Regions from separate parts of the Photobacterium angustum genome, predicted to be linked through region 1. Evidence: predicted binding sites of a transcription regulator. Region 1 holds the regulator's gene; the other holds the start of a gene.
What was found. Region 1 encodes MetJ, which represses methionine synthesis genes. Its sites were predicted from a motif close to TTAGACNTNTANANGTCTAA; they were not measured.
Positions count from the first base shown of each region.

Region 2: a site for MetJ is predicted at 9,152-9,171, ahead of metE (5-methyltetrahydropteroyltriglutamate--homocysteine S-methyltransferase). Genes of this name have one in related genera too.

Region 1 is NZ_MSCJ01000001.1:2,694,582-2,710,869, forward strand. Features, by position in the region: gene BTO08_RS12235 (glutathione peroxidase) at 75-803, shown strand; gene argH (argininosuccinate lyase) at 956-2,833, opposite strand; gene BTO08_RS12245 (argininosuccinate synthase) at 2,926-4,134, opposite strand; gene argB (acetylglutamate kinase) at 4,209-4,988, opposite strand; gene argC (N-acetyl-gamma-glutamyl-phosphate reductase) at 4,999-6,012, opposite strand; gene ppc (phosphoenolpyruvate carboxylase) at 6,639-9,269, shown strand; gene BTO08_RS12265 (PadR family transcriptional regulator) at 9,678-10,241, shown strand; gene BTO08_RS12270 (bifunctional aspartate kinase/homoserine dehydrogenase II) at 10,371-12,785, opposite strand; gene BTO08_RS12275 (O-succinylhomoserine (thiol)-lyase) at 12,785-13,951, opposite strand; gene metJ (met regulon transcriptional regulator MetJ) at 14,258-14,575, shown strand; gene BTO08_RS12285 (malic enzyme-like NAD(P)-binding protein) at 14,654-15,901, opposite strand; gene rpmE (50S ribosomal protein L31) at 16,122-16,288, opposite strand, start outside.
Region 2 is NZ_MSCJ01000001.1:865,322-881,609, forward strand. Features, by position in the region: gene BTO08_RS03625 (YhfG family protein) at 140-394, shown strand; gene BTO08_RS03630 (putative adenosine monophosphate-protein transferase Fic) at 397-987, shown strand; gene BTO08_RS03635 (mechanosensitive ion channel family protein) at 1,074-2,333, opposite strand; gene BTO08_RS03640 (ribonuclease H family protein) at 2,453-3,220, shown strand; gene BTO08_RS03645 (hypothetical protein) at 3,234-3,572, opposite strand; gene dcuC (anaerobic C4-dicarboxylate transporter DcuC) at 3,681-5,048, opposite strand; gene BTO08_RS03655 (hypothetical protein) at 5,708-6,124, opposite strand; gene BTO08_RS03660 (hypothetical protein) at 6,302-6,484, shown strand; gene BTO08_RS03665 (hypothetical protein) at 6,491-6,847, opposite strand; gene BTO08_RS03670 (hypothetical protein) at 7,136-7,804, shown strand; gene BTO08_RS03675 (DUF4250 domain-containing protein) at 7,938-8,126, shown strand; gene metR (HTH-type transcriptional regulator MetR) at 8,179-9,090, opposite strand; gene metE (5-methyltetrahydropteroyltriglutamate--homocysteine S-methyltransferase) at 9,326-11,629, shown strand; gene BTO08_RS03690 (META domain-containing protein) at 11,696-12,145, opposite strand; gene BTO08_RS03695 (mechanosensitive ion channel family protein) at 12,521-14,173, opposite strand; gene BTO08_RS03700 (DUF1971 domain-containing protein) at 14,418-14,753, opposite strand; gene BTO08_RS03705 (alternative oxidase) at 14,779-15,414, opposite strand; gene pstB (phosphate ABC transporter ATP-binding protein PstB) at 15,591-16,288, opposite strand, start outside.

The sequences.
Region 1 (16,288 bases):
ACCACAGTAAACGGCGCAAATGATTAAACACTCCGATTACATCAGACTCATTTATATTTTTAAGGGATTACATTATGTTCGCATCTAAAGAAGGTCAGGCTGTACCACAAGTTACTTTTCACACACGTAAAGGTGATCAGTGGGTTGACGTAACAACTGAAGATTTATTCGCTAATAAGACCGTTGTCGTATTCAGTCTACCTGGCGCATTTACACCAACATGCTCTTCAAGCCACCTACCTCGTTACAATGAGTTAGCACCTGTATTTGCTGAAAATGGCGTGGATGACATCCTATGTGTATCTGTAAACGATACGTTCGTAATGAATGCATGGAAAGCCGATCAAGACGCTGAAAACATCACTTTCATTCCCGATGGTAATGGTGAGTTCACTAAAGGCATGGGCATGCTTGTTGAGAAAGATGACCTAGGTTTTGGTGCACGTTCATGGCGTTACAGCATGCTAGTTAAAAATGGCGTTGTTGAAAAAATGTTCGTTGAAAATGAAGAACCAGGCGACCCATTCAAAGTGTCTGACGCAGACACTATGCTGAAGTACATCGCACCAGAGCAAAAGCTACAAGAATCAATTACCGTATTCTCTAAACCTGGTTGCCCTTTCTGTGTGAAAGCGAAACAGAACTTGATCGACAAAGGTCTACAGTATGAAGAAATTATTCTAGGCAAAGATGCGACAACCGTTTCTTTACGTGCAATTACAGGTCGTAGTACGGTTCCCCAAGTATTCATCGGTGGTAAGCACATCGGTGGTAGCGAAGAGCTAGAAACTTACCTAGGCTAAGTTTTCAAGTATTGTCTGGATTGTGGTCCAGATTGTTCATCAATTAAAACCTGCAGTTTAATTGGTGAGCAAAACAAAACCGCAACAACTCTCCAAATAAAAAGCCCTCTGATGAGGGCTTTTTTTGATCTAGATAATTCGCATATTAACCGTTAAGCAACATTGACTGTTGCTATACGTTGCTCTTGATCTAAACGCACTTCTAATGCGACTTCATCACAAGCATGTTGACGCGGACAACGATCGCAATCTTTCATTACCTTTTCTGGCAGTAATGATTTCGATGTCGGGGTAAAGCCTCGCTTCATAAAGAACTCTGGGACACGTGTTAGTACAAAGACTTTCTTAATTGCCATTTGCTCGGCTTTTTCAAGCAAATGCTCAACAATTGCTTTGCCTTGTCCTTGTTGTTGCCAGCCAGCTTCAACACCTAAAGAGCGAATTTCCGCAAGCCCTGAATCATAAACATATAACGACGCACAACCGGTCACGACACCATGATGTTCTGCCACCGCAAACGAGCCAATATCACGAACTAATTCATTTCGGTTACGTGGTAGGTTTTCACCCAGCCCTGCCCAGTACACCACCATGCCTTCAATGGCATCAAGATCCGTTAAACGAGCACCACGAACCTTCACGCTTGGTGAGTAACGTTTTTCTAACCGCTTCTCTGCTTGACCAATCGCATAATCGACTTGATTTGGCGCAACGCCACCCAGCGCGCAACGCTTATCAAGACAAGATTCAATGGTCAGAATTGGATACACGTCATCATCAATCACTTCAGAGAATTGCTTCATTTCCTCAAGCGATAACTCTTCTAATGCGCAACCTTTGGCAATGGCAGCAACCACAGCTACTCCGACAATATGGTGCGCTTCACGGAATGGAATCCCTTTCGCCACTAAATAATCAGCAAGCTCTGTCGCATTAGAATAACCTTGCATTGCAGCTTCTAAGGTACGGTCTTTATTAACCTGAATACCATCAAAACAAAGCGCAGCCATTTCCATACAGTCATGCCAGCTATCGAGGGCATCAAACAAGCCTTCTTTGTCTTCTTGCATATCTTTGTTATACGCAAGCGGCAACGCTTTCACTGTCATCATCATGCCAGTCATCGCACCATAAACACGCCCACATTTACCACGAATAAGCTCTAATGCATCTGGGTTTTTCTTCTGAGGCATTAAAGATGAACCTGATGTCACCGTATCTGCCAGCTCAATAAAGTTAGATTCACCTGAGTTGTAGAAGATCAAATCTTCTGCCATACGTGATAGATGAAGCATAGAAATAGAGGCAGTAGAAAGAAGCTCCATCACATGATCACGATCAGAAACCGAATCCAAGCTATTACGCGTGGCACGATGGAAACCTAAGCTATGTGCTAGCACTTCACGGTCAATCGGATAAGCCGTACCCGCCAATGCGCCAGAGCCTAACGGACAAGTATCTAAACGTTCAAGGGCATCAGTTAAACGAGAATAATCACGCTCAAACATTTCGACATAGGCTAAGCACCAATGAGCAAAAGTCACAGGCTGAGCACGTTGAAGGTGGGTGTAACCCGGCAGAACCGTGGCTTGATGATCACGTGCGACTGTCACTAACTGCTGCTGTAAGCGGTCAAGCATTAATAGCAATTGCTGACCTTGCTGACGACACCATAATTTTAAATCGGTCGCCACCTGATCATTACGTGAACGTCCGGTATGAAGCTTTTTACCAAGATCACCGACTTTAGCGATCAATTGTTGCTCTACCCAACTATGAATATCTTCAGCATCTGAGCGTAAAATTTGCTCAGGATCTTCCATCACAGCAAGCTTTAATTCATTCAATGCTAACTCAAGCTTTTGCTGCTCTTGCTCGGTTAATACATCGACCTGACGTAGGGCTTTAGACCATGCGATTGAGCCAACAATATCTTGCTCTGCTAGACGATAGTCAAAACGCAGTGAATCATTGAATTGTTTAAACCGTGTGTCAGCTGCCTGACTAAAACGTCCGCCCCATAATGCCATGGTACCTCTCCTTTGCTCTACGTATCGACTTGCTTATCTTGTTATGGCGTGATCAAACGGGGCTTAAGTAGGGAGCCCCGTGATTGTTTTTGTTATTTCTTTTGGCTATTTAAAGCACGAATACGACTTGCTAGTGAGTAAAGACGAATGAAGCCGCCAGCATGGCTGTGATCATAAACATCATCTTCACCAAAGGTCGCAAACTCTTCAGAATATAAGCTGTTAGTTGAGCGTTTCTGAATTACAGTTGCTTGGCCTTTGTACAGCTTAACGACCACTTCACCACTCACATCTTTTGCTAGCTCATCAGCTGCTGCAATTAATGACTGGCATAATGGCGTAAACCAACGACCATCATAAATAAGGTGCGACGCTTTAAGACCCAATGTTTGACGGAAATCGAACGATTCTTTATCGAGAACTAGCTGCTCAACCGCACGTAGCGCTTCCATCATAATCGTGCCTCCAGGTGTTTCATAACAACCACGAGACTTCATACCGACTAAGCGGTTTTCTACGATATCGATACGACCAACACCATGCTCGATACCTTTTTCATTGAGGTACGTTAGCACGTTGTATGGCGTCATCGCTTCACCATCAACCGCAACCACTTCACCTTGTTCAATCTTAAGTGTTACCGTTTCAGCTTGATCTGGTGCTTGCTCTGGATCTTTTGTCCATACCCAACATAGATCGTTTGGTGCGTTCCACGTATCTTCTAGCACCCCACCTTCTGTTGATACGTGCCAAGCATTCGCATCACGAGAGTAAATTTTTTCCAGCGATGCTGTACATGGAATATCACGCTCAGCAAGGTAATCTAACAATGCTTCACGACTACGTAGATCCCATTCACGCCAAGGAGCAATCACTTTAAGCTGTGGTGCTAGTGCAGCAAATGCACCTTCAAAACGTACCTGATCGTTACCTTTACCAGTACAACCGTGACATAACGCATCAGCACCAACTTCTAATGCACATTCAACTTGTGCTTTAGCAATAATTGGACGCGCCATTGAAGTACCCAGTAGGTATTTACCTTCATACACTGCACCAGTTTTTAGTGATGGGTAGATATAATCTTTCACCATCTCTTCTTTAAGATCAGCGATGTAACAAGATGAAGCTCCTGAAGCCAATGCTTTTTCTTCAATCCCAACCAGTTCTTCTTCGCCTTGACCTACATCGGCCACGAATGCGACAACTTCACAGTCATAGTTCTCTTTCAACCATGGAATGATAGCCGATGTATCTAAACCGCCAGAATAGGCTAATACAACTTTATTAATCTTGCTCATGTGCTGTTCTCCTTATCAGCCTTGCGGTTATTCCGTTCAGGCGATGTGCTAAATATTGTTAACTTAAAATTCAATTACAACGTAAATTTGGTACCGATACTTTGCCCGTCAAATAAGGCGGTTAACTTTTCAGGATAACGCCAACTTGCCACTTCAATAGGACGACCTAGCGCTTTTGCGGCATCAAATGCTGCGCGTACTTTGACAATCATGCCATCGGTGATCACCGCTTGTTCAATTAACAATTCAGCCTCAGCTTCTGTTAACGCTTCAATTAACTGCCCTTTGCCATCTAATACACCACTCACATCAGAGAGTAATACCAATTCACCATCAACGGCGGCGGCAACGGCAACGGCGGCTTGGTCGGCATTAACATTCATCAACTCGCCCTGTGCATCTAAGCCAATTGAGCTAATGATTGGCATATAACCTGATGTCATAATTTGTGTGATCAGTACGCCATTACCCGGCTCAGCTTTACCTACAGAGCCTAATTCTGGATCTAATTGTGAAACGTCACACAAACCACCATCAGCCAGGCTGAGTCCTACCGCTTTAACGCCAGATTTAATCGCCTGCCCTTGAAGTAATTTGTTCGCCGTCCCTGCTAATGCACCAGCAATAACAGCAATTTGATCGCTAGGCGTTACGCGTAAACCTTGTTTTTTCACTGTCGGTAGTTGCAGTTTTGCCATTAAGTCATCAACTAAATAACCGCCGCCGTGGACTAACATCAGTGGGCGATGAGAGTTTTCTTGATAAGCATTAATCGCTGAAAACAATTTTTCTAACGTTTCAGTACATGAAAGTACTGCACCACCTAATTTAATGACCAGTGGAACCTGACTCATCATCGAACTCCTACACTAAAGCGGTTAATTGCGGGAAACCATTTCGAATATTTATGCACTGCATCGCTTGCGAAGATGCACCTTTTAACAGGTTATCAATCGCAGATGTTAAAATAATATGCTGACCATTCACCTGCCAGCCAATATCACAGAAGCAAGTCCCTACCACATTCTGTAGACGTGCCGCTTGTGTTCCTAAAAGACGTACCGCATGTTTATCTGCTGTAGATGCATATGCTAGGTTCAATGCTTCCGTTACCTGCTCTAGCGTAACGCCTTGTGCTAGCTTCGCTGTAATAGTTGCAAGAATGCCACGTTTAAAGTTGCCAAGATGGGGGGTAAAAATAACGTCACGACCTAGATGAGTACTGATTTCAGGTTGGTGGCGGTGGGAAAATAAACCGTAAGCTTGCAGGCTTACTTCGCAGAAACTATTAGTCATGGTCGCTTTTCTACCAGCGCCAGACACACCACTGACCGCATTAATCACTGGCCACTGCTCGGTATCAAGTAAACCCGCTTCAATTAATGGTTTAAGCGCTAATTGTGAAGCTGTTGGGTAACAGCCCGGAACAGCAATTAGTTGTGCTTTGGTAATTGCATCATGATTCCACTCCGCCAAACCATAAACCGCTTGTTCAAGCCAATCTGAATATTGATGTTCAAAGCCATAATATTGGGTATAGAAATCATCACCTTTGACACGAAACGCACCAGACAAATCAAAAACCTGACACCCTTGTTCAAGAAAACTGGCAGCAAGGTCATGGCTGACTTGGTGGGCTGTGGCAAGTAAAACAACGTCAGCATTTTTAGCAATATCACTTGGACTGATTAACGGCTGTAACGGTAAATCAACAATGCCTTTCAATTGACCATGCAAATCACTTAACGGTTTACCCGCATCAAGGCTGTTTTCAGAAACAAATAAACCCGCAAGTTCTAAGTGAGGGTGCTTAACCACCATTTTCGCAAGTTCTGCGCCGGTATAGCCGCTTGCACCGATAATTAGAGTCTTTAACATTACAAATTCCATTTTTAGTCTAATGATTGTTGTTACCGTTTAGGCGCAAATCTGGCTTGAGTCTTTATTTTTTTGCAGCAGTAACGTGTAACAAGGAGTGCTGAAAACAGCAAATATGAGGGGCGCATACGCACCAAGCGAATATGACTTAGCGTCGTCGGAAGGTATGAGTAAAAAGCTTCGCTTGGTTCATGTTAAAACATCCTAAATTAACAATGGAGACCCGGCATTCCTTGCTCAGGTTACGGCTAAATAAAGCAATAAATTATTCGTTTGCGTTGCATTTATATGTTTACTGATTAATTAACGTACTGTCAACAGAAAAGCCTTAAAAACCTCACTTTCCCAATCCTTTTCAAAACTTTTCCTTCATCTTTTTGTAACATTTTCATCATTCATCGATTTGACATCAGTTTGAGACAATATTATTACTAACTGTTATTTGTTAGCAAACGAGCAATAATGAAACAAAATTACAGACTTCAATCGCATTTATGACCAAAATCAAAATAGATCGGTTTTAACACTTATAAATGTAATGATAGTTGACCTCAAAGTGAGATCACGGCTAGATTGTCTGTTAGAAGTTTAAATTGGATGTAACTAAATTACGAGATGGATGCGATATGAATGAGAAATACAGCACGTTAAAAAGTAACGTAAGTATGCTAGGCCACCTGCTTGGTAATACCATTAAAACGGCACATGGTGACGAACTGTTAGATAAAGTCGAAACTATTCGTAAACTATCTAAATCAGCACATTCTGGTAGTGAAGAAGATCGTGCAAAACTTATCGATGAGCTACAGAACTTACCCGATGATCAATTACTTCCAGTTGCTCGCGCCTTTAGCCAATTCCTGAATCTCACGAATATTGCAGAGCAATACCATACTATCTCTCGTCAATGTGAAACCACATTATGCAGCCCTGATGCACTCGATGAGCTATTTAATAAGCTGACCGATAATGATGTCAATCAGCTTGATTCTATTGAAGCGGTTCGTGAACTTAATATTGATTTAGTGCTAACAGCACACCCAACAGAAATCGCTCGACGTACCATGATTCACAAATTGGTACAGATTAATAAATGTTTATCTCAATTAGAGCTTAGCGAGTTATCAACCTCTGAACGAGCACGTATTGAGCAGCGCCTTGAACAGCTTATTGCCCAAGCATGGCACTCAGATGTTATTCGTCAGCAACGCCCAACCCCAATTGATGAAGCTAAATGGGGCTATGCCGTTATTGAAAATTCACTATGGCAAGCTGTACCAGAATTTCTTCGCCTATTTGATGAAAAATTACAGCAACACCTTGGCGAAGCCCTTCCTCTTGACGCATCACCAGTCACCTTCTCTTCTTGGATGGGTGGAGACCGAGATGGTAACCCATTTGTTACCTCAAACGTGACACGTGAAGTGCTCTCTTTATCACGTTGGAAAGCGGCAGATCTTTACCTCAATGATATTCAAGAGTTGATCAACGAATTATCCATGACTCAGTGTAACGAGACAGTGCGTGAGCTTGCGGGCGAAGAGCATGAACCTTACCGCGCGATTCTAAAGCAACTACGTAATAAGCTAGTTCATACTCGTGACAATCTTGATGCGAAGATTCATGGTCAAAAACCCGCCTCCGATATTGTTATTGAAGATATTGCAGAGCTGTGGGATCCACTGTATGCGTGTTACCAATCACTGCATGAGTGTGGCATGGCTATTATTGCTGATGGCCTACTGCTTGATACATTACGTCGCGTTAAATGTTTTGGCGTACACTTAGTCCGTTTAGATATTCGTCAAGAAAGTACTCGTCATTCAGATGTGATATCAGAGCTTACTCGTTACCTTGGACTGGGTGATTACGACCAATGGAGCGAGCAAGATAAAATTGCTTTCCTTGTTCGTGAACTATCATCGAAACGTCCACTTCTTCCTCGTGACTGGGAACCATCGGCTGAGGTTAAAGAAGTCATTGAAACCTGTAAAACTATTGCAGAGCAATCCCGTGAAGCACTAGGCTCATACGTCATTTCAATGGCGCGTACGGCCTCTGATGTACTTGCCGTTCACTTACTACTGCAAGAAGCTGGCTGTCCATTTAGAATGGATGTCTGTCCATTATTTGAAACGCTTGATGACTTGAATAATGGTGCTGATGTTATTGAGCAACTACTGAATATTGACTGGTATCGTGGCTTTATTCAAAACCACCAAATGGTCATGATCGGCTACTCAGATTCAGCTAAAGATGCGGGTGTAATGTCGGCAGGTTGGGCGCAATATAGCGCAATGGAAAAACTGGTTGATGTTTGCGAACAAGCTGGGGTTGAAATCACCCTATTCCATGGTCGTGGCGGTAGTATTGGCCGTGGTGGTGCACCTGCACATGCTGCACTGTTATCTCAACCACCACGCAGCTTAAAAGGTGGCTTACGTGTAACCGAACAGGGCGAAATGATCCGCTTTAAGTTAGGTTTACCAGAAGTCGCTATCAATAGTTTAAGCCTTTACGCGAGTGCAACACTTGAAGCCAACCTACTTCCGCCTCCAGCACCTAAACAGGAATGGCGTGAACTGATGGATGTGTTATCTGAAGTCTCTTGTGAAGCTTATCGCAATGTTGTCCGTGTTGATCCTGAATTTGTTCCTTACTTCCGTGCGGCTACGCCTGAACTTGAGTTAGGTAAACTGCCTCTTGGTTCTCGTCCAGCGAAACGTAATCCGCAAGGTGGCGTAGAGAGCTTGCGTGCGATCCCATGGATTTTTGCATGGAGTCAAAACCGTCTATTGCTACCAGCATGGCTGGGTGCAGGCGAAGCAATTCAGTATTCAATCAACAAAGGTCACGCGAAATTGTTAGAAGATATGTGTCGAGAGTGGCCTTTCTTCTCTACACGTCTAGGTATGCTTGAAATGGTTTATGCCAAGACCAACACCGGTATTGCTAAATACTATGACGAGCGTCTAACAGATGAATCTCTATGGCCATTAGGTCAAAAGCTTCGTGATCAATTAGGTAAAGATATTAAGGCCGTTTTAACGGTTGAAAATAACGATCACTTAATGGAACAAGACCCTTGGGGCGCTGAATCAATTCGATTACGCAACATTTATGTTGAGCCTCTTAACATGCTACAAGCAGAGCTGTTATATCGAACTCGACAGCAGGAAGAGTTACCTTCAGCACTTGAAGAAGCCTTAATGGTTACTATTGCTGGTATTGCAACAGGCATGCGTAATACTGGCTAGCAGATTGCGATAATTAATAAGGGCCATTTGATGGCCCTTTTTTTTCCCGTTATTTATCGATATGTTAAGAAAAATCTTTTTTGTCTCAATATTGATACAGCATAAAGTTTCTTAACAGGGCTATGATAGTTGTAACTTCGATATGAGCGATGATGTATAAGATTATCCAAGCCTTAATGGTACGAGTGATTTTTCGCTATCGAAGTAAGGTCACAAGATAATAAATTTGCAAGCCCGTATATCAGATATTTCATCTTGAAGTATCGATATTAAGCAAATTAATGATATTGTATGCGGTCTCAACCGAACTATAAGATATTAAGATTATAAATAAAAAGCGCCATTACGAAGCGTATGTAATCTAGTTCAGTTGTTATTTTTATTTGACGTATTTAACGGATAGAAGAGATGTCACTACCACACGTAATTTTAACCGTGCTGAGCAACAGAGAAGCAACGGGTTATGATATAACTAAAGAGTTTTCTCATAGTATTGGCTATTTTTGGAAAGCGAGCCACCAGCAGGTGTATCGTGAACTGAATAAGATGGCTACTAACGATCAAGTAACATGTCGACTTGAGCCTCAAGAGGGTAAACCTGATCGTAAAGTCTATGCCATCACAGATGCCGGTCGCCAAGCACTATTTAATTGGTTTGAAGAGCCAGCACGTAATCCCACAACTCGCGATGAGTTCTCAGCAAAGCTGTTAGTTTGTGGTGTTCACAATTCAGAGCCAATGCAAAAGCAACTTGCTGCATTGATCGATGAATCTCAAACACTGATCGGCCATTACAAAGAGCTAGAAAAACTTCATTTCAGCGATTACAAATCAATGGACCGCCAGCAACGCTTAGATCGTTTAACACTTCGTCGTGGTTTACATAACCGCCAAGCTTGGATTGACTGGGCTGAAGAAGTGATTATTGAGCTAAAAGATATGGACAGTAACGGTAGCCCTGTTGCGCTATAGGTTATTATCTTTCTAATCAAATAATTAAACCGCAGTTTACTGCGGTTTTTTTTCGAAAAAAACATCGCAACGCTGCATTAAAAAATAAAAAGCCCGCTAATAAGCGGGCTTTAAAATTTTATCAAACCGTTACAGTAAACAGGCCAGACGATTTATATCTGATAATAATGCACCAGCAGTTACATCACGCCCCGCTCCAGGTCCTCGAATCACTAACGGATTATCACGGTACCAATGGCTTTCAATGGCAAAGATATTATCGCACGGAAGCAAATTAGCTAGCGCGTGCTCTTGTGGTAATGCTTCAACACCAACATAAGCGTTGCCATGGCGATCTAATCGAGCTACATAACGCAGAACTTTGTCTTCCTCACGCGCACTTTCTAATCGCTCGGCTAAAATCTCATCTAGCACTTGAGTTTGTTCAAAAAACTGCTCAACAGATAATGCTGCAAGTTCGCTTGGGACTAAGCTTTCAACTTTAACCTGTTCAGGCTCAATTTCTAGGCCTGATTCACGGGCTAATATCACGAGCTTACGCATCACATCACTGCCATCTAAATCATGGCGAGGATCAGGCTCAGTGAGTCCTTGTTGCCACGCTTGTTCTACTAACTCAGAAAATGACACGCTGCCATCATACTGTTGGAACAACCAAGACAAAGTGCCTGAGAAAATACCAGAAACAGCAATGATCTGATCGCCACTCTCTCGTAAATCACGAACAGTATGATTCACCGGAAGCCCAGCACCAACCGTCGCGTTATACAACCAATGACGGCTACTTTTCGCAAACGCATCAATCACCTCATGATAATCTTTACTGCTCGCAGAGCCCGCCACTTTATTGGCTGAAATTAAGTGCAAACCGTGTTCTGCTATTTCAGCATAACGCTTTGACAGCTCACTACTTGCTGTGACATCAAGCACAATCACATCGTCATAATCAGCATTCGCAAGATGAGAGAAAAGCGCACTCTCTTGATACTCTATGGCTTCTTGTTCGAATTGTGTCAGTGCTAGCGAAGGATCGATACCTGTAAAATTCATCCAACAACGACGACTATCGAGTACCCCTATTAAAGTAAAACTTAAACCATGACGTTTTTCTAACGCTGATTTCTCTCGGTCGAATAATTCAAGCCAACGAGTACCAATATTGCCTTTACCACAAAGTACTAGCCCTACTCGTTTTTGAGCTTGAAAGAGCGCTTGGTGAATATTACTGACCAAGCTTTCAGTTTCGACATGGCGCAATACAGCAACCAAACTTAATCCCGAATCCGCTTCTGTCATAAACTCAACCGGTAAGCCTTTTAGCTGCTGATAAAAACCATGACAGTGGATAGGGTTATTGATCACCCCAGCGCCCACAGCAGCAACCATTGAGAAGCCTTCTCGCAACCGTAATTCGGCAGGTGTTCCGCTATCTTGCAGTAAATTTAATACGTCATTCACCACCTCTCGAGTATAAGCCAGCATAATACGGCCTTTACTCTGCTCTAGGCTTTGCGCTAAAGGTGCTAATTGATGGCGCGACAATAAACGCTCAACGTCTTCACGTACATGTTGAACATCCATACCTCGTGGTACATCAACTTCAATCAAACACACATCATCAAGCGAAGAGACAATTTTTGCCCCTCGACCCGATGCCAGAACACGCTCTACTCGCGTAGAGCCTGATTCAGGTTGATGACTACAACGCAATGTTAAATCTATCGCACTTTGTGCCACAGGTTGTAATGTACGGCTATGCAAAACAGGGGCTGCAAGACGAGCAAGCTCATTGGCTTCATCTAATCGTAATAACGGTAATAGGCAGGCATCGCTAACTTTACGTGGATCAGCACTATAGACTCCAGCCACATCACTCCAAATCGTAACTCGAGAAACATCTGCTAATGCACCAATGATTGTCGCAGAATAATCTGAACCATTTCGACCAAGTAAGACAGTTTCCCCTTGCTCATTTTGAGCCATGAAGCCTGTGATCACTAAACGGTGATGGCTATGTTGTGCAAACTGCTGTTGTAATAATGGCTTCGACGATCGGCTATCGACTTCTGGCTGTGCGGCGTGTTCGGCGCGTAAAAATAACCGAGAATCCAAATCTGTGGCGGGTAAGTCACGCTGGCACAGTAATGCCGCTAATAATCGCGCAGACCATACTTCACCATACCCTTGAATGGTGCCTCGAAGTGCAGGGCTAATAGGGCTTTCACCATAGCGAGCAATCGTTGATAAATCATCATGTAGCAATTCAATCAAACGTTCTGCTGTCGGTGAATAAAGCAAAGACTCAATTAATTGTTGCTGATAGCTGCGGACAGATAACAAGGTCTCATGGGCTTGACGACCATCTTTTTCTAGTTGCGCTAACCATAATATAAGTTGGTTTGTTGTCTTTCCCGCGGCTGACACAACAATTAAATCTTCATTGTTTGAATACTCCGCCAGAATATCCGCTACTCGGCGATAGCACTCAGGATCAGCTAAGCTACTACCGCCAAATTTATGTAATTGGCGTAATGCTTTTGTCATTAGTGAGCCTCCGCCGCGAGTTTAAAGGCTTGATCAAGATCTTCTATTAAATCACGAGGGTCTTCAAGACCAACCGAAAGACGTAATAATGAGGTGGTGATCCCCGCTTCTGCCTGTGCTTCATCAGACATTGCACGGTGAGTCATACTTGATGGATGCGCAATTAAGCTTTCAGTGCCACCTAACGACTCAGCCAGTGAAAACAGCTTTAACTCTTTCACAAACACTTCAAGTTGGGTTTGATCACCCGCAAACTCAAAACTCATCATAGAGCCAAAACCTTTTTGCTGGCGCTTGGCAATCTCATGACCAGGATGTGATGGAAGGCTTGGATGATAAATAGTGCCCACCATCGCCTGTTGCTGAAGGTAACCTAATACCGCGACACCATTCTCTTCATGCATTCTCATACGCGGTGATAATGTACGTAGACCTCGCAGAGTTAGGTAAGCATCAAATGGTGCGCCAGTTGCACCAATGCAGTTCGCCCACCAAGCAATGGTTTCTGCCATTTCGGCATCTTTTGAAATCAGTACCCCACCAACCACATCCGAGTGACCATTGAGGTACTTAGTTGTTGAGTGAACAACAAAGTCTGCGCCTAATTCAATTGGCTGTTGTAGTAACGGCGATAAGAAAGTGTTATCTACAGCAACAAGACAACCCACGGCTTTTGCTTGCTGACACAGCGCCGCAATATCAATCACACGCACTAATGGGTTAGATGGCGTTTCAACCCAGATTAATTTTGGTTTTTTTGCTAAAGCGGCAGCCAGTGCTTCTTGATCAGATTGATCAACAAACTCAACCTTAAAGTCACCTTTATTGGCGCGAGTATTAAATAATCGGTGAGTACCGCCATAACAATCATGCGGCGCAACAATCAAATCATCAGGGCCTAATAATGCCGTTACTAATAAATTCATCGCAGCCGTACCACAACTGGTAACAACACCACCTGCACCGCCTTCCATCTCACTAAGCGCATCAGCTAACGTATTTCTAGTTGGATTACCTGAACGAGAATAATCATATTGCGGTACTTCGCCAAAAGCTGGAAAGCTATAGGTCGACGTTAAATAAATAGGAGGAACAACAGCGTTATATTGAGAGTCAACATCAATACCGGTTCTTACTGCAATTGTCGCCAGTCGCTTATCACTCATACAAACATTCCTTGTCGGGGCAGGATTTAAACCCAAGATAATAAATTTATAACAACTTTAACCACTACAAAACAAGACGTCAACACATCTGGACGTCTATATGTCTTTGCTTATGGCAGTAAATCCCGCTAAAATTCAGCCATAACAAAATAATGGTAACAACCTTACTGTAATTTTTCTGTTCAATACGGGACAAAACCGCGATGTTCACGTAATATCGCCGCCCTACAATCCCCCGTTGCTAACAGAAAGTGTCGATTCCTGTTACCACCATTATTAACCCAAATATCGCTGAGAAGGTAGAACATGGCAAAGTGGAATGGCGAATATATTAGCCCTTACGCGGAACACGGTAAGAAAAACGAACAAGTAAAAAAAATTACTGTTTCGATTCCATTGAAGGTGCTTAAGATTCTGACAGATGAACGTACTCGTCGTCAGGTGAATAACCTTCGCCACGCAACAAATAGCGAATTACTTTGTGAAGCCTTTCTTCATGCCTACACAGGTCAACCGCTTCCCACTGATGATGACATTCGTAAAGATCGTCCAGACGATTTACCTGCAGAAGCAAAAGCATTAATGGATGCGATGGGCATTAGCTACGAAGACATTAATGAATAATTATTGCAGTACTATGTATACTAAAAAACCAGCCTAATGGCTGGTTTTTATTTGTTTATCATCAATGCAATAGCGCGATTACACTTCCATATAACCCATAGGCATCTCAATACGCGCTACGCCTGAATCAATGGCCGCTTGTGCGACAGCTTTTGCGACACGTGGTAATAAACGCGGATCCATCGGTTTTGGAATAATATACTCTCGGCCAAATTCAAGGTGTGATGCACCCGAAGCCTCAAGCACACTTTGTGGTACTGGCTCTTTCGCTAACTCTCTAATTGCATGAACGGCAGCTAATTTCATTTCATCATTAATTTGACTTGCACGCACATCCAATGCTCCGCGGAAAATAAACGGAAAACACAGAACATTATTCACTTGGTTAGGGTAATCAGATCGCCCCGTTCCCATAATTAAATCATCTCGAACTTGATGAGCTAATTCTGGTTTTATTTCAGGATCAGGGTTAGAACAAGCAAATACAATAGGGTTTTCAGCCATTAGCGCTAGCGCTTCAGGTGGTAATAAATCAGGGCCTGATACACCAACGAAAATATCGGCTCCCGCAATCACATCTTCTAATGTGCGCTTATCTGTATTGTTAGCAAATAGCTGCTTATATTCATTTATATCATCACGGCGAGTATGAATAACGCCTTTACGATCGAGCATATAAATTTTTTCACGTTGCGCGCCACATTTTATCAATAGCTCCATACACGCAACAGCAGCAGCTCCCGCTCCCAAACAAACAATCACCGCTTCACTAATTTCTTTACCTTGTAGCTCTAAGGCATTGATCATACCTGCAGCTGTGACAATCGCCGTACCATGCTGATCATCGTGAAACACGGGAACATTACAACGTTCAATTAAGCGCTGTTCGATCTCAAAGCAATCTGGCGCTTTAATATCTTCTAAATTAATGCCACCAAAGGTATCGGCAATATTTGCAACAGTATCAACAAACTCATCTATAGTGCGATGTTTTACTTCAATATCAATTGAGTCAATACCAGCAAAACGCTTAAAAAGTAATGATTTACCTTCCATAACAGGCTTAGAGGCTAACGGACCTAAATTACCAAGACCCAAAATAGCGGTACCATTGGTGATCACCGCGACCATATTACCTTTCGCGGTATATTTATAAACGTTATCAGGATCTTGAGCGATTTCCCTAACGGGCTCAGCAACACCAGGGCTATACGCTAAAGCAAGGTCTTCAACCGTATTAGCAGGCTTTGTCAGTGCAACGGCTATTTTTCCAGGAGTAGGAAGGGAATGGTAATCTAGAGCTTGTTGACGAAAATCTTCGGTCATAGTGATATTTGAGCCTCAACGCTGACATTTATAATGGCAAATTACATCTATGTGTAATTCGTATTTGTTATTAAATCATATGCCATTAAGTATTAATTTCCCAGCTTATAGCCAACAAGTTTTATACATTTAACCAACAGTTATTCTTTACATATTTTATTGAAGCATAAAAAAAGGGATGCTTTCGCATCCCTTTTTTCTAAATTCATCTGGCAAGTAATTACTTGCTAGTAAGCGCACCGAAACGCTTGTTGAATTTGTCAACACGGCCGCCAGAACTAACTTGACGTTGCTTACCAGTGTAGAATGGGTGGCACTTGTCGCATACATCAAGGTTGATGTCTTTACCCATAGTAGAGTTAAATACGAAAGTGTTGCCACAAGAAC
Region 2 (16,288 bases), 1.8 Mb from region 1:
AACCAGAGAATTTTTAAGGATAAATCATTACTGAAACATCATTTTTATAATAGCTAACTATGCTAAAAATATTTCATATACAGCGTTAAATTAGATGTATTAAAAGAACTGTGAATCATAAAACATAAAAATGTTTACAATGGACGAAAAAAGAGAAGTGAGAAAATGGATGAAGAGTAATGAGCAGGAGAATAAATCGCGACCGATATTAACAAGCTTTGCAGACAAGCATGCATATTGTGAGCAAGTAAAAATGGCTAACTTTACGCAAAGTATGCGGTTAGAAGGCTATGACATTAGTGTGCCTTCACAGATAAAAAATACTCGAGAGCGTAATGCATTGCGCCTGCAACTGATTAGGTATTATCAACAAGAGAACACTGAAAAGGTGTGAATGTGGACGATAAGTACGGTACAGATCAAGATCCTTACACTTACGAAAATTCTGATGTATTGATTAATAAGCTCAATATTAGAGATGAAGCTTTATTTGATGAGGCAGAAACTCAGTTTAATATATTGGCGGCGATGGGGATTGAGTTTGACTCGCCACCTTATGATTTTGCGTATTTTTGTCAGTTACACAAATGGCTTTTTGATGATTTGTTTGAGTGGGCGGGCCATTGTCGTACGATTGATATATCAAAAGATGATACACGTTTTTGCCACGTGAGTCGTTTACCACAAGAAGCAACTCGTTTATTTAACCAACTTGAAGCTGAACGTTATCTGGTCGGGCTACCATTTGATGAGTTGATTGAGAGACTGGCACAATATTATTGCGATATTAATGTATTACATCCTTTTCGAGAGGGAAATGGCCGGACACAGCGGATACTGTTTGAGCACATAGTAATTAATTGTGGCTATAACATAAATTTTAGTGGTGTAACCGCAGAGCAGTGGCTTAACGCTAATATTCAAGGGGTCGTGTGCAATTATAAGCCGATGCAGGATTTGTTTAGACGCTGTGTGACAACTCCTTAATGCGCTAGCAACTGTTGGAGTAAAACAGCAAGCTATAAACGCTGAGTGCATAACGTTTTATCGCTTGCCATTTCTAAGTTCGATAATTAAAAGTTTTGTTTTTCAGCGATGGTTTGTTGCTCCATTGCTGTAAGTGGTTGCAAACTTCTAATATCTGATGAAGCAGGGCTTTGGTAAACCGCCAGACCAAACTTAGGGATCATTGCAAAGACATGGTCAAAAATATCTGATTGCACATCTTCATAAAAAGCCCATCGCGTATCATTCACAAAAACATAAATCTGGATCGGTAATCCGTTAGGGGTCGGCTCTAATTCACGTACGAGAAAAGTCATATCTTGGCGTATTTGAGGATGTTGTTTGAGATATACATCAAGATAACCACGAAATATCGCAACGTTGGTTAAGCCAGTATTTGGTGGTAGATTTTGTTTTTTCTTTGTCAAAATCGCAGGCACAAAATCTATTGTTGCTAGCTGTGCTTCATCATTGCTGTCGATAAACTTGATCGTATCAATATCGATTAGTACAGAGCGTTTAATGCGACGACCACCAGATTCTTGCATTTGACGCCAGTTAATAAAGGAATCTTGAACCAGCGCATAAGCGGGAATATTGGTTACGGTGTTATCCCAGTTTTTAACTTTTACCGTGGTTAATGAGACCTCTTCAATACTGCCATTAGCACCATATTTATCCATTTGGATCCAGTCACCTACTTTTACCATTTGGTTTGCAGATAATTGGATACCAGCAACAAAGCCTAAGATAGTATCGCGGAAGACTAATAACACTAAACCTGTCGCAACACCTAAGCCACTTAAGAAATAAACGGGAGAGCGATTGGCGAGTACTGAAATAGCAATGATAAAACCAATTAAAAAGATGATTAACTTAAATAATTGAACAAAACTTTTTATTGGTAGATCACGGCTCATTAATTTGATATCGGCAATATCATTACTGGCATCTAAAAAAGCATAACTACTTCGAATAAGAGCCAAAATAAGCCATAAACTTAGAAGACGGTCTATTAATCCACTAAGAATAATATGTTGATCAAGTACTAGTGGGATGAGTAAGTTAAGCACAACGGCAGGAATGATCAGTGATAGTTTTTCAAATACCGCATGTTTGACGATCACTGAACCCCATGAGGCTTTTGAACGTCTCAGCATCGCGTTGACAATTTTCAGTAATCCCCAGCGAACGATCACATAAGAGAAAAAAGCGACGCCAGTACACAATACTAAGAAAAAGACCGTTGATATATTGTCATGTGGTTCAATATTGACACCAATTTCGGATAAAATGTGGGCGATATCTACTCTAATTTCTTTGCTCACAGGCTCACTCCACTTGATAGCGTTTAAACAATAAATTATTACCGCATCATACCTGAAAAAAATAGCTAATGACTGTTAGTATATAACTGAATACTCAATGATATGTGCTGGAGACTGGCGTGGCGAAAAAGTTTTATGTTGTATGGCAAGGACGAGAGCCGGGAATATATACCGATTGGACGAGTTGTAAACAGCAAGTTGACAAGTTCGCTGGGGCTAAATACAAGTCATTTCCTAGCCAAGAAGAAGCACAAGCCGCTTTTGGTGGTAAAGTTCCCACATATCGGGCATCCGCTGCTACAAAAAACACCTCGAAAACAGTCAAAACCAGTAAAGGCTCTTTGACCGCAGAGCAAGTACAAGCTGTAAAAGCTGAGATTAAAATCTTCACGGATGGAGGTTGTGATCCTAATCCCGGTAAAGCAGGTTCAGGTTTAGCTCTGTATCGCGAAAACCAATTAAGTGAATTGTGGTTTGGTTTATATAACCCGCAAGGCACCAATAATACCGCTGAGCTAAATGCGTTATATCAAGCCTTACTTCAAGCTGAAAAGTATATTGCTGGTGGAATAAGTGTCGCGATATTTTGTGATTCAAGATACTCAATTCAGTGTATTACTCAATGGGCAGTATCTTGGAAAAAGAATGGTTGGAAAAAAGCAGGGGGAGAGATCAAAAACCTAGATCTGATCCAACCAATGTTTGAGCGCTATCAGACAATTAAAGATATGATCCAAATTTACCATGTGAATGGACATGTAGGCATCGAAGGTAATGAATTGGCTGATAGGATGTCTATTCTCGCAGTAGATGAACGAGAGGTTGCGTTCTCACTGTATCAGCACCCTTTAGATATTAAAGCGATTTTAGCCCTACGAGCAGGCTAAAATCGGTGATGCATTATTCGTGATGGTTTAGTAAAGCGAGCATACGTTCAATGTTCGCTTTTTTATTTCCGTTATTTCCCATCATTTCTTGATTGCCTAACGCATAGAGCCAATCTTCAATCGCATCGCCATCAATATCATCACGAAAATTGATCAAATTAGCCCACTGTTCAAGATCGTCATCATCAATCTCTAGTGTTAAGTATTTATTTAATACTTGAATTAGCAAAGATTTAGTGACAATAAATGGTGTGTCTTGGGCTAATGCTGCAGCATTGAGGTAAACAGAAAAGGCGCTGTCACGTTCAGGGCCAAAACTCATAATTTGATAAATAGCTTGTTGTTTATCCACTGTCATTATCTTTAATTGATGATTGAGTGATTATTTTGCCGTTTTAGAAGCAATAAAAAAAGCCTGTAGATCGCTCTACAGGCTTTAGTTTTATAATGTCAGTTTCTATTAAGCGTACATAGGTACAAGCACGACAGTACCTAAAATAACGGTGATTAAGCCACACACCACAGGTACAACAGTACGTTTAACCACATCGAATGGGCTGATTTTAGCCATACCAGAGGTTGCAACAATAACACCGGATACTGGTGAGATAGTACGACCTAAGTTTGATGCTTGAAGCATCGGGATGATAAGGAATGCAGGGCTTAAACCTAACTTACCTGCAAGTTGAGGTGCTAGTTCAACAAAGGCATAGAATGGTGCATTCCCCGAGCCTGTTGCAATTGCAGCAGCAACCGTTAGTGCTGTTAGTAGTAGCATTAGAGCAACACCACCCGCACCGGCTTTATCTGCTAATGCGAGTAGGTTATCAATGGCACCCACAGACATTAAGCCTTGCGCAAACACACCAGCTGCGACTAATAGCATCACTACGCCTTTGAATGCATCACCCATACCTGCGTAGCAAGATTCTAGGTTTTCAAGTGTAACCTTACCGTTTAAGCGATTAGTCAGAAAATCGACAATCGCACCAATAGTAATAGATAACACAACAATGGTGTAAATATCGATTTTCAGACCAGGAATAGTCTCACCATTGAATAGGAATACACCAATGATTGGCATGAAAGGTAAAATTGAGTAATAGGCTGGCGCTGTTACTTCCATTTCAGAAATATCAACACGCTCCATTGGTGTGTTGTTTTTCTTATCAAGGTATTTATTCCAGAAGAATGCCGCCACAGCCATGACAATAATAGCGCTGATAGAAACAGGTAATACAGTTTCAACTGCAAACACGTGTAATGGTAAACCTGCTTTTTCTGCAGCAACCACTACATCACCTGACGTTGGCGAGAGAATGATTGCAGCTGGTGATGCACAGACTGCCGCTGCCGCAGGGCGAGAAATACCCATTGCAGTCATCATTGGGAATAGTGTCGCCATTAATAGCACGCCAAGGCCAGTTGCAGAGCTTACGGCAAGAGACATTAAACAAGCAACAATATAAGCCGCAACTAACAGTACGTAAGGCGATTTAATGAACGATAGAGGTTTAGAAAATTGTTTAACTACGACATTATTAGCACCGATATGGGTCATGTATGATGCGAATCCGCATAACAACATGATCTGTAGACCTAAGCCACCACCACGGTACTGCAGCATGTATTTTACATACTCAAGAGAATCGGTGAATAGATTACCCGTTGATACAACCTTTGCAGGTAAAACAGAATGACCTAATAAGCCTGCAATAATTAATAACGAAACGCCCGCAGTGAGTAATACCCCCGCAGCTTTATATCCTTTAACAATGTAATAGCCAACGGCGATGGTAATCACCAAGCCTATTAATAGCTCCGTCATGCAGACTCCTTATTTTAAGTGTAATTATTAATATTTGTTACTAAATAATGGTGTTTTATGTCAGTAATTTAACTAAAACTAAAATTATTAACGAGATTTAATCATGGAAGTTATGATCTAAAACAGTATTTACCTTTCATTGTTAATTTTATGATAAATAAAATAGTGATTGTTTTTAATATTGCTGGTGTTTAACTGTTAAATAACAATATTCATATTGTTTTCTATTTAAAGAGAATAAGATTTAATATCAGCTAAGATTTATAAGATAAAGGTTCGGTATGTTTATATTCGTTTATTGTTTTAGTAATTTATATTTATTCAAACCTTTGCATGTTCTGGTGTAAGTGCAATGGTCATTAACTGGGGGAGGGGACAGGAGTGGTACTGATGTTAGCCGTCAGTTTGATCACCTTCGGCGATGGCTTCTGAGATTGTCGATTTGGGGGATGTGAGTAAGTTGGTCACTGTTATTTCTAGTTATCTTAATGAGTCTTATGGACAGTAGGAAAGTGTTTCTGATAGCACAGTACTTTTAGCTGGATGTTTATTTTATGTGGCTTACCAAGATGCGAAAAAGTAAACGGTAGAACAATTTGAGTAAAGATTTAGCATGTATTGATGGTACGTTATAGATAGGGTCTATAACGTACTTTTAATTATTTTATTTCAATCGATAATGTGAAATCACTATGCTCACCACGACGAGCAAAAGCACGATATTGACCAACACGAATAGTGTATTTACCGCTGTATGGCAAAATATAAGCGCCCTGTTTATTGAGTGCTTCAGAGTATTCACTGAGATCAACACCTGATTCTAAGTGCTGATTAGATAGGTTAATCCATAACTTCGTACTTTTTGTAAGAAGCTTTGCCGTTAGTGCCTGTCCTTTTTTTGCATAAAAAACATAATCATTAAAATCATAGCCTGTTATTTTTGCAGGATATTCAGCACTAGTCGCCCCTTTATCAAAGCGTACGTCTTGTGTTTTATTGGCCGCAAAGGCGAGAGATGAAAAGAAGCTGAAACATAAAACAAAAAAAGTGAGCGGTAAGCGGGAAAAGAATTTCATAGTCTTGTCCAGTAAAGTAAAAAGAAGTAAACCTTATTTTATTATTATATCAGGGTATTAAAATGATGATAAATCTATCTACAGACACTAATGCTGATATTTAAAGCATTATATATACTTTATATAAATTGTAAGATAGTCTATATGAGCTTTTGTGCATATGGAGGTGCATTAACAATGGAAAATAAAATCCAAGATCTAACCGTAAAGCAGCGCTTGCTACTAGCTCAGCAAGGACGATTTATTCGCATTTTATCGACAGATCCTGATCGCCGAGTTAGAGCCGCAGCAACAGAATATGATCTTGATATCTTGATCGATGATGATGCTGATTTTGATGCGCTTATGAAGCTAGATTAAATATGCTTATTTTATTTTCTCTACTACAGAATCTAATAAAGTAGAGCCATGATAAATTTTAAAACTAAGAAAATTAACAAAAGGGTATTGTTTATTTAAAATCGCTTTATCTGAGTGCATGTTTTTTAGCATTTCTTTCGCTAAACCATGCAACTGTTCTGAGTTAAAAGAAGTTGGGTTATATTGATAACTATAGGTTAAAGTTTGCTCTGAACAATTAATGACATAAAAGGCATCAATTCCTGAGTCATTGGTTTCTAAGGTATTTTTACCCGATGGTATGTCAGCGCAAGAATAAATAGCAGAAAACGCGGTTGTACTGCTAAGTAGTAATAATAATGGGAGAATTTGTGATTTGCTCATATAAACCTCCTGCAGTTTGAATAATTCTGATGATTAGAAGTAAAGGCTAAATAGCTAAACCTCTTTTTAATTTTATCCCTTTCACTATGAAAGATAGCTTAATTCTTAAATATTCTTATAGTTAAGAAATTTTTAATAAAATATGCAAAATGCGTCTCAAATAGAATAAATGACATTTCTATTTTATTTTAAAATGCAGTCTCAATTTAGAAAATCTAGCCAAATATTCACATCACTGAATAACTCGGTATAATTGCTGTACTTTTTCTCTACTCAATGACGTTTATTATGGCAGGCTACTTAACTTTTCTTGTGCCCGCGCTACTTGGTGCGCAACTTATCCTTACCATTGTGTTGATGAAGGGCGAAATTTGTCCAGGTCAACGTGGTCGTGTTCATAAAATGTTACCTGTCCTACTTATTGGTTGGTTACTTGCTGCAATAGCGCAACCTTTAGCCGTTTTACCTTTGTTGGCATTAGCGTTCTTTAACATGAAAGTGAAAACAGGGAAAACACGCGATGCTGGGCCTATTAAAGTTTTATATGGTAGTGATGTATTAGCATTTATTTGTTGGCTTGTATTATTACCCACCTTAAATATGCCTGAAATTGCGATTAGCTTAGTTGCTATCGCATTATATGGCAGTGCATTAGCCCATGTTTTACTGACTTTTGCGCGTACGCGTTTACAGGCATTTCACCGCATATTACCGTTTGTCGGTTTTATTAGTGCAATATTAACGATTTTATTTATGATCTGGCAGATCATGACTCTTGGCCAGGCAACAACAAGCCACCATATGATAGAAATTATTACGGCATTGGCATTAATGGTGATTGGCTTAGTGATTTGGGCTGGTCACATCTTATTAAATAAAAAAGCGAACAATTGGCAGTTAATGATTGCGCTTGTTGTATTGATGTTTTCTGCGGGGTTACAGTTAGTACTGTTTTAATTCTCGACATTCTGAGCGATGAAATAGAGCCGCTTTTACAGCGGCTTTTTCGTATTGGTTATCTACGTCTATGCTTAATGAGTACCATGAACACTTTTTGATTAAGCTATTAATGTAGGGAGCTGGAAGGTGTATGGAAATTAACAATCTTTTGAGTATGGATGGCAACATTGTCATCGGGATCGTGAATGAGCGCTTACGTTTAGAATGCAGTAGCATGTCTGAATTATTGAGTCGTTATGAACTAGATGAAGGCGAATTGACAGATAAGTTGGCACAGCTAGGTTATCAGTATGATCCAATAACTAATCAATTCCGATAATACATTAATCCATAAATTAGCCTCATTAAGTGAGGCTTTTATTTTGTATGAATTATGCCGACTTAATACCTTCTAAATGGAGTTGGCATTGTTGCCTTGCCGTTGCGAAAAAAGCTTGTAGATAGTGACGTTGCTGTTCTGACGCTCTAATAGCGGCAAATAAACGTCGCCATAAACCTTGTTCTAACGGTTTACTTACGACTAATCCCTGTTGCGCAAAATCATGAATAGCCCAATTAGGTAGTGCGGCAACGCCTAATCCTGCCGACACCATTTGTACTAGCATCAATGTATTATCAGCCTGTTTCCAAGCTTTTGGTTCTATGCCCGCAGGTTGTAGGAAATGTTTGACGACATCTAAACGATTTTTTTGTACGGGATAACTTAGCATGGTTTGATCGGCAATATCTTGCGGTGTGATAAAAGGCTTTTCTGCTAAAGGGGAGTTAACACTAACGATTAATCGCATTTCAAAATCAAATAAAGGTTCATAATGGATCTCGCTACGTGGCTGAATATCAGACGTGATCACTAAATCGAGCTCACCGCAAGCAAGAGCAGGTAATGGTTCGAAGCCAAAGCCTGATGAGAAGTCTAGTGTTACAGCCGGCCACTGCACCTGATATTCCTTCAATGCAGGCATTAGCCATTGAAAACAGGAATGGCATTCAATCGCCATATGTAAGCGACCATTAGCATCTTGTTTTATGTTAGCAAGTTCATGTTCTGCATGGGTGATTTGCGGAATAATTGTATCTGCAAGGTTTAATAAAATATCACCTTCTGCAGTAAATTTTACAGGTCGAGTTTTTCGTAAAAATAGCTGACCACCAAGCCGCTGCTCTAGATCTTTTAATTGATGAGAAAGAGCCGATTGGGTCAAGCATAATGTATTGGCTGTCGCCGTTAATGAGCCAGTATCTCGTAATACTGATAATGTTCGAAGGTGTTTTAACTCAATCATGCTTATCTACGTCCTTGTGAAAGCGTGTTCTTTTATCAACTTACCGTTTTTTAATATAATCGTAAACGTCTAGATGGCTAAACGTCTATATTAGCGTAGATCAATTTATATCGCCATACGTTCAACGTGAGAAATATTCATAATCCAAGTGAATATTTGGACGTTGTTCAATATCACTCATTCCTTCAATGTGTAGACAACAGAAAGTAAATCACAAATTTTGAAGGAACAAGAGATGAGTCAGCAAGTAGAAGATAAAACGATTACCCATATTTTGGGATACCCGCGAGTTGGTAGTCACCGTGAGCTTAAATTTGCGCAAGAAAAATACTGGCGCGGTGACATTGATCAGTCAGCGTTAAAGGAAGTAGGGTATTTATTGCGTCACCGTCACTGGGATGATCAAGTTAGTGCAGGTTTAGACTATGTCTCAGTCGGTGATTTTGCTTGGTATGATCACGTACTCAGTACCAGTATGCTGCTTGGTCATATACCACAGCGCCATGACCATGGTTTTCCTGACTTAGATACACTGTTTCGTGTGGCAAGAGGAAAAGCGCCAACAGGCTGTGAATGTGCGGCATCAGATATGACTAAGTGGTTTAATACCAATTATCATTACATTGTTCCTGAATTTACGGCAGATGATAGCTTTAACGTCAGTTGGCAGCAGCTCTTTGAAGAAGTGGCTGAAGCAAAAAAGGCAGGACATGAAGTAAAACCTGTTTTATTAGGACCGGTTTCTTATCTTTGGTTAGGCAAAGAAAAGGAAGCAGGGTTTGATCGCCTTTCTTTATTACCTCGCTTGCTAACGGCTTATCAACAAATTTTAATTAAATTAAAAGCGCTAGGTGTTGAGTGGGTACAAATTGATGAACCTGCATTATCCCTTGAGTTACCGAAAGCATGGGCAGAATCGTTCAAATTGGCTTATCAAGTATTACACGGCCAACCTAAGTTATTACTCACCACTTACTTTGATAGCATTACGCATCAACTAGATAAAATTACGGCGCTAAGAGTCGATGGTTTACATATTGATTTGTCGGCTTCTCCTGAGCAATTAGAAGCAGTTGTTAATGCGATACCAAGCGATTGGGTACTCTCTGCTGGCATGATTAACGGACGTAATGTGTGGCGTGCTGATTTAACGCAATTGCTTGAAGTGCTTGAGCCCGTTAAAGCACAATTAGGTCGGCGTTTGTGGATCGCGACATCCTGCTCCTTATTACATAGCCCAATTGATCTAGACTTGGAAACAGGACTCAAACCAGAAACGCGCCAGTGGTTTGCCTTTGCTAAACAAAAATGCCGAGAAGTCACATTGTTGGCACAGGCGTTAGATGGAAATAGTACTGCAATTGCTGAATGTGTTTCGTATAGCGCACCGATTAAAGCCCGTACTTCTAGCAAATTAGTTCATGATCGTGAAGTTCGATTACGTACAGAAGCAATGACGGCAGCATTGGCTGAACGTGAATTACCGTATAATGAACGAGCAAAATTACAGCGAGAATCATTAAATTTACCGTTACTACCAACAACGACGATTGGTTCCTTTCCACAGACGGATGATATTCGAATTCAAAGACGTGATTTCAAAGCAGGGCGCTTATCAGCGCAAGAATATGACACCTGTTTGAAAGGACATATTCAAGACGCAATCCGTCGCCAAGAGCAATTAGATCTCGATGTGCTGGTACATGGTGAAGCTGAACGTAATGATATGGTTGAATATTTTGCCGAACAACTTGAAGGCTTCGCTGTAACAAAATTTGGTTGGGTACAAAGTTATGGTTCACGTTGTGTAAAGCCTGCCGTGATTGTGTCTGATATTTATCGCGCTATACCTATGACGGTTGATTGGATCAGTTATGCCCAATCATTAACAACAAAGCTTGTGAAAGGGATGCTAACAGGCCCTGTCACGATTTTGGGGTGGACATTCCCACGTGAGGACTTAACCCGTGAAGATATTGCTAACCAAATTGCTTTAGCCTTACGTGATGAAGTTGCCGATCTACAGGCTGCTGGAATTAAAATTATTCAAATTGATGAGCCAGCGATTCGTGAAGGTTTACCGCTTAAAAGTAGTCAATGGAAACAGTATTTAGATTGGGCTGTTAATGCTTTTAAGATTTCAGCCGCTAGTGCTGAGCCGCAGACCCAGATCCATACGCATATGTGTTATAGCGAGTTTAATCATATTATTGGGTCTGTTGCTGCATTGGATGCAGATGTTATCACAATAGAAACATCACGCTCTGATATGGAATTGCTAAAAGCGTTTGAAGGGTTTTCATACCCGAATGAAATAGGCCCTGGAGTTTATGATATTCATTCGCCAAATATTCCGGCCGTTGAAGATATTACTGCATTAATTAATAAGGCAGAGACATTAATTCCAGTAGAACGGTTATGGATAAACCCTGATTGTGGTTTGAAAACACGTAACTGGGTTGAAACGGAAGCAGCACTTTCAAATATGGTTAGCGGAGCTAAAAAATTACGCCAAGAGTTCGTTAAAACAGCTGTGTAAATAAGTAAAAGAGAAAAATATAAAAGGCAGCTAAAGGCTGCCTTTCTGTATAACTGAAGCTAGTGCTTATTTAACGTCAGCAACTTTTTTCGTAAACGTTAACGTGTGTTTTGCATTTGTCAGCGTTAGCGTGTCGCCAGAAATAGCAACTTTGTTCCAGTCTGATAATGACTCAGAGAATGTTTGCTCAACTTTCATAGCATCGTCAGGACAAAGCATCATTGTCATCCCCATTTTTTCAATGCGTAGTTGACCATCTTTAAGCTCTGCTTGACCAAAGTAACGGTTGCAACCTGCGTTACCGTTAGCGGCAAGATCTGAACCTAGCTCTAGACTAGGAGCTTGGAAAGGTGCTTGTAATGTAAGATCTTTGTGATCGATTTGAACTAATTCCCAATTGCCATTGCTGATTTCGTTTGCAGTGACTTTATGTGGCGCTGAGTTCATAGCACTGTTTCCTGCACAAGCTGTTAGCATCAAAGGTAGTACCAAAACTGATAAAAGACGCTTTTTCATAATAATCATTCCTGAATAAATTCTATTTTAAAAATAGTAAAGCGTGATAAACACATTCTATTTTTAGGTCAACGTTATTGTACGCCGTTTCATTGTGTGAATAACTATAGCTTAAATTACTCTACCAGAGTATTACTTTACATTTTTTTACGTAACCAAATGTAATTCGTTAAGCTAACTACAAGATAATTGTAAGATTTAATTATTCCAAATCTCTCATATTGTAACGTGTTATCGCTGATGAATCATGTTTTAAGAGAGGAGACATGGATATAGCATGGTGGTTATAAAAATGCCTTATATTAGCTAATGCTAAAAGAAGGGTAAGGTATTACAGAGGTGATGTAATATCTTGCCCTTACTTATTTGGTCTATTTAAGCTTTTTTAGATTCAATGGCTTTTTCAACCATATGCAGGTGTACATCTTGTTGCGGGAATGGAATTGAAATACCTTCACGATCAAAGCGCATCTTCACTTCACGTGTGATATCCCAGTATACATCCCAGTAATCGTCTGTTTTCACCCAAGGGCGTACGATAAAATCAACAGATGAAGAGTTTAGAGTGTGTAATTTAATTGTTGGCTCCGGGCTACGTAGTACTGCCGGATGCTCAGAAACAATGTCATTTAACACACGTTCTGTTTTTTCAATGTCATCGCTGTAACCAATACCAAAGATCATGTCTACACGACGTACTTTTTCGTGCGTTACGTTCTTTATGATATCACCCCAAATTTTACTATTTGGGATCATTAGCATCTCGTTACTGAATGTTTTGATTGTGGTGTTTACAAGACTCATATGGCTTACTTTACCCGTAATACCACCAGCCTCAACCAGATCGCCGACATCAAATGGACGGTAAATCAGTAGCATCATACCTGCAGCGAAGTTTGATAGCGTATCTTGTAATGCGAAACCAACAATAATACCAGCCACACCGAAACCGGTGAGGATAGGGGCTAGGTTTAAGCCAATTTGAGATAAAGCAATAAGCAAACCAATAGCAAAAACGGCTTTACCTGACATAGAGATAAAGAATTCTTGCATCAGGATAGACATGTTTAAGTTCTTTGTAGAAACTGCACGCTTTACCATTTTTCTTACAATGTTTTTCAATGTTTTGAATGCAAAGATGATCAAAACAAAAATAAACACTTTAAATAGCATTTGTGGCAGGTTGCTTAGTAACCAATCTTTTAGATCTGTTGTCCAACCCGATGCGATAGACCAAATAACTTTGCTATTTAGCAAATCATTAGTAACGTTACCGGTTTGTTCGAATAGTTGTTTTTTGTACTCAGCAGTATCAATACCTACCGTATCTGCAATCTCAATCAGATTTTCTAAGTTAGTCGTATCATTATCAACTTGGCGTTGAGCTAGGATCTGGGAAAGTTGAAGTGTACTTTTTTCACTTTCACTGGCTGATTTTAATTGCTTATTAGCAACATCTAATGCTTGACTATCAAAAGTTAGAGATGTTGAAGTAAATGCTAGGCGGTGCTCAATTTTGTTGGTTAATTCTTTTACAGCTTGTGGGGCTGGTTTTCCTAGTTTTTCTAGCCATTGATAATTTTGCCATTCTTCTTTTAGAATTGAAGTTGAAACCTGACGTGTTTCAGCTATTGTTTTTAAAGCAACAAGTTTGTCAGCATCTTTAGCTTTATCGAGAACTTCCTGATCTCGTGTTAATTTTTCATCAAGAAATTTATTGGCTTCTCTAACAAATACAACTTGTTTATCTACTTGTGTTAACAGCAACTTTTTATCGACATCGTTGCTTTTAATCATACTCGAGAGAATATCACGAAGTTCGTTATTTTTATTTAGTATTTGTAAGCGGACTACATCGAGAGAAGATCCTGTTAATGTAGTTGTCTCCTTAGATAAGGTTACTATTTCACTATTGAGTTGAAGTAGTTGTTCTACTTTAGGATTAACGGTTTGCTTGGACGTATCGGTCTTACTCTCGGCAAAGCTAAGAGAAGATACAAGTAATAATATTAATACCAGAAAGCGCATAATGCGATTAACTCCTACTGGTGTAAACATAATCAAAGAAAAGCCATATATACAATTTAATTAATGCATATTTTTGCTGGCTAGAGAAAATAGGCGCAGATTATATATTAGTTTTAAGGCAGAAAGTTAGAAATTTGCAAGTAATCAACAAGAAGAATAGATGGTGGAAATAATTGTTTAAGTTGATATGAAAAATAGAAAACCACGACAATTTAGTGACTTGTCGTGGTTTATTGTAACTTTACTATGAACGTTCATTTAAGTTTTGGCGCGCTATCTCACTGTCTTTGTCTGCATAGAAATGTACTTGAAATTGAGTGTCAGGCGTCATTAATTCAACTTTATGCCAGTATTGAGGCGGGCTGATGAGTGAGTCATTTGCCTGAACAACAACCTCTTGTTCGATTTCTCCTCGTCTTTCAGTAAAGCCATAAAATTTCAGAGTCCCAGATATAACACTAATTTTGCCGTATACACCTTCACGGGTGTTGTGCTCATGAACTAACATTTTCGGCACAGTGTCACGATTAAATACTGAGGTTGATTTGTAGTTAATAAAGCTATTAGGAATAGATGCCATAAGTTCTCTCCAATATTATTTTTGATTAGGCTTGGTGAGCTGGTAAATCCTTGTTTTGATAACAATCAGCAAAGTTATGATTACGATCGCGATGTTTAGCTTCATCTTCTCTGATTCTTAATACAACATCTCGTAGTTTTGCATCATCATGTAACTCATAGTAGTTAATTGCAATTTGTGGCGCTGCGACATTTTCAAGTTCACCACTATCAATTTTTTCTAAAAATTCGGTATAGCTTTTACAAGCTTCCTCTTCAAAGTAACCCACGACACGGTGCGCAATCTTTGATGAAGTGAGGTAAATAATACTGTAGACACAGATGAAAACGGCTTGCCCTAATAAGACGAGTCCACGTTCAACCCAGCTTGGTTTAGCGATATCTAAAAAGATCATTAAGTGCATACGTTCATTATCTGCTTCACTTAATAACTCTTTGATCCAACCCTCATCATCTTTCATTCGGCGAAGGGCTTTTAAATGGTTAAACATGCCGGCAACCATACCTGGTACGGCAGCAATGGTTTCTAAAATCACAGCACGTTTAGCGTATTTTTTGCCATAGAAAATATTAAGAGAATACTTGAGAAGCTGTGTGATTTTATACGCAAGGCGCTCAGAAAATTTAGTGGTTTCTCTGTGTGTTAAAGCAAAATCTGACATTGGACTACTCGCTCTTCTTTAAACATGTATCAATAATACATGTTTAAATTATTAAAACAAGCATTTCAAATGCAACATATATAAAAAAGCCTCTTCACAAGGAAGAGGCAAAAGTACCATCGCTATTATTATTCTAAAAAATGCGAAGAGGAAGAACGTTAATTAACTTCTATTAATTAACCAAAATCACCATTTACATAACCACGGGTGCGATCATCTTGAGGGTTAGTAAACAGGTTTTGCGTTTCATCATGTTCAACTAATTCACCCATAAGGAAAAATGCAGTACGATCTGAGATACGACGTGCTTGCTGCATTGAGTGAGTAACGATAACAATGGTGAAATCTTTCTTCAGTGACTCCATTAAATCTTCAATTTTCTTGGTTGCAATAGGATCAAGTGCGGATGTTGGTTCATCCATCAAAATAACTTCAGGCTTCATTGCGATTGTACGTGCAATACATAAACGTTGCTGCTGACCACCCGATAGACCAAATGCGTGTGATTTCAAACGATCTTTTACTTCGTCCCATAATGCGGCACCACGAAGAGATTGCTCTACAATCTCATCAAGGGTTTTTTTATCTTTAACGCCTTGTGCACGTAGACCATAAGCAACGTTTTCGTAAATGCTCATTGGGAATGGATTTGGTTTTTGGAATACCATGCCGACTTTAATACGTAGCTGTGCCACATCAATATTGCCATAAACATCTTCACTATCCATGGTCAGTGATCCTTTGATGCTTACGCCTTCAATAAGATCATTCATGCGGTTAAGGCAACGAAGTAGGGTAGATTTACCACAACCTGATGGACCAATAAGAGCCGTTACCTGACGATTTGGAATAGGTAAGTTAATTTGCTTTAGTG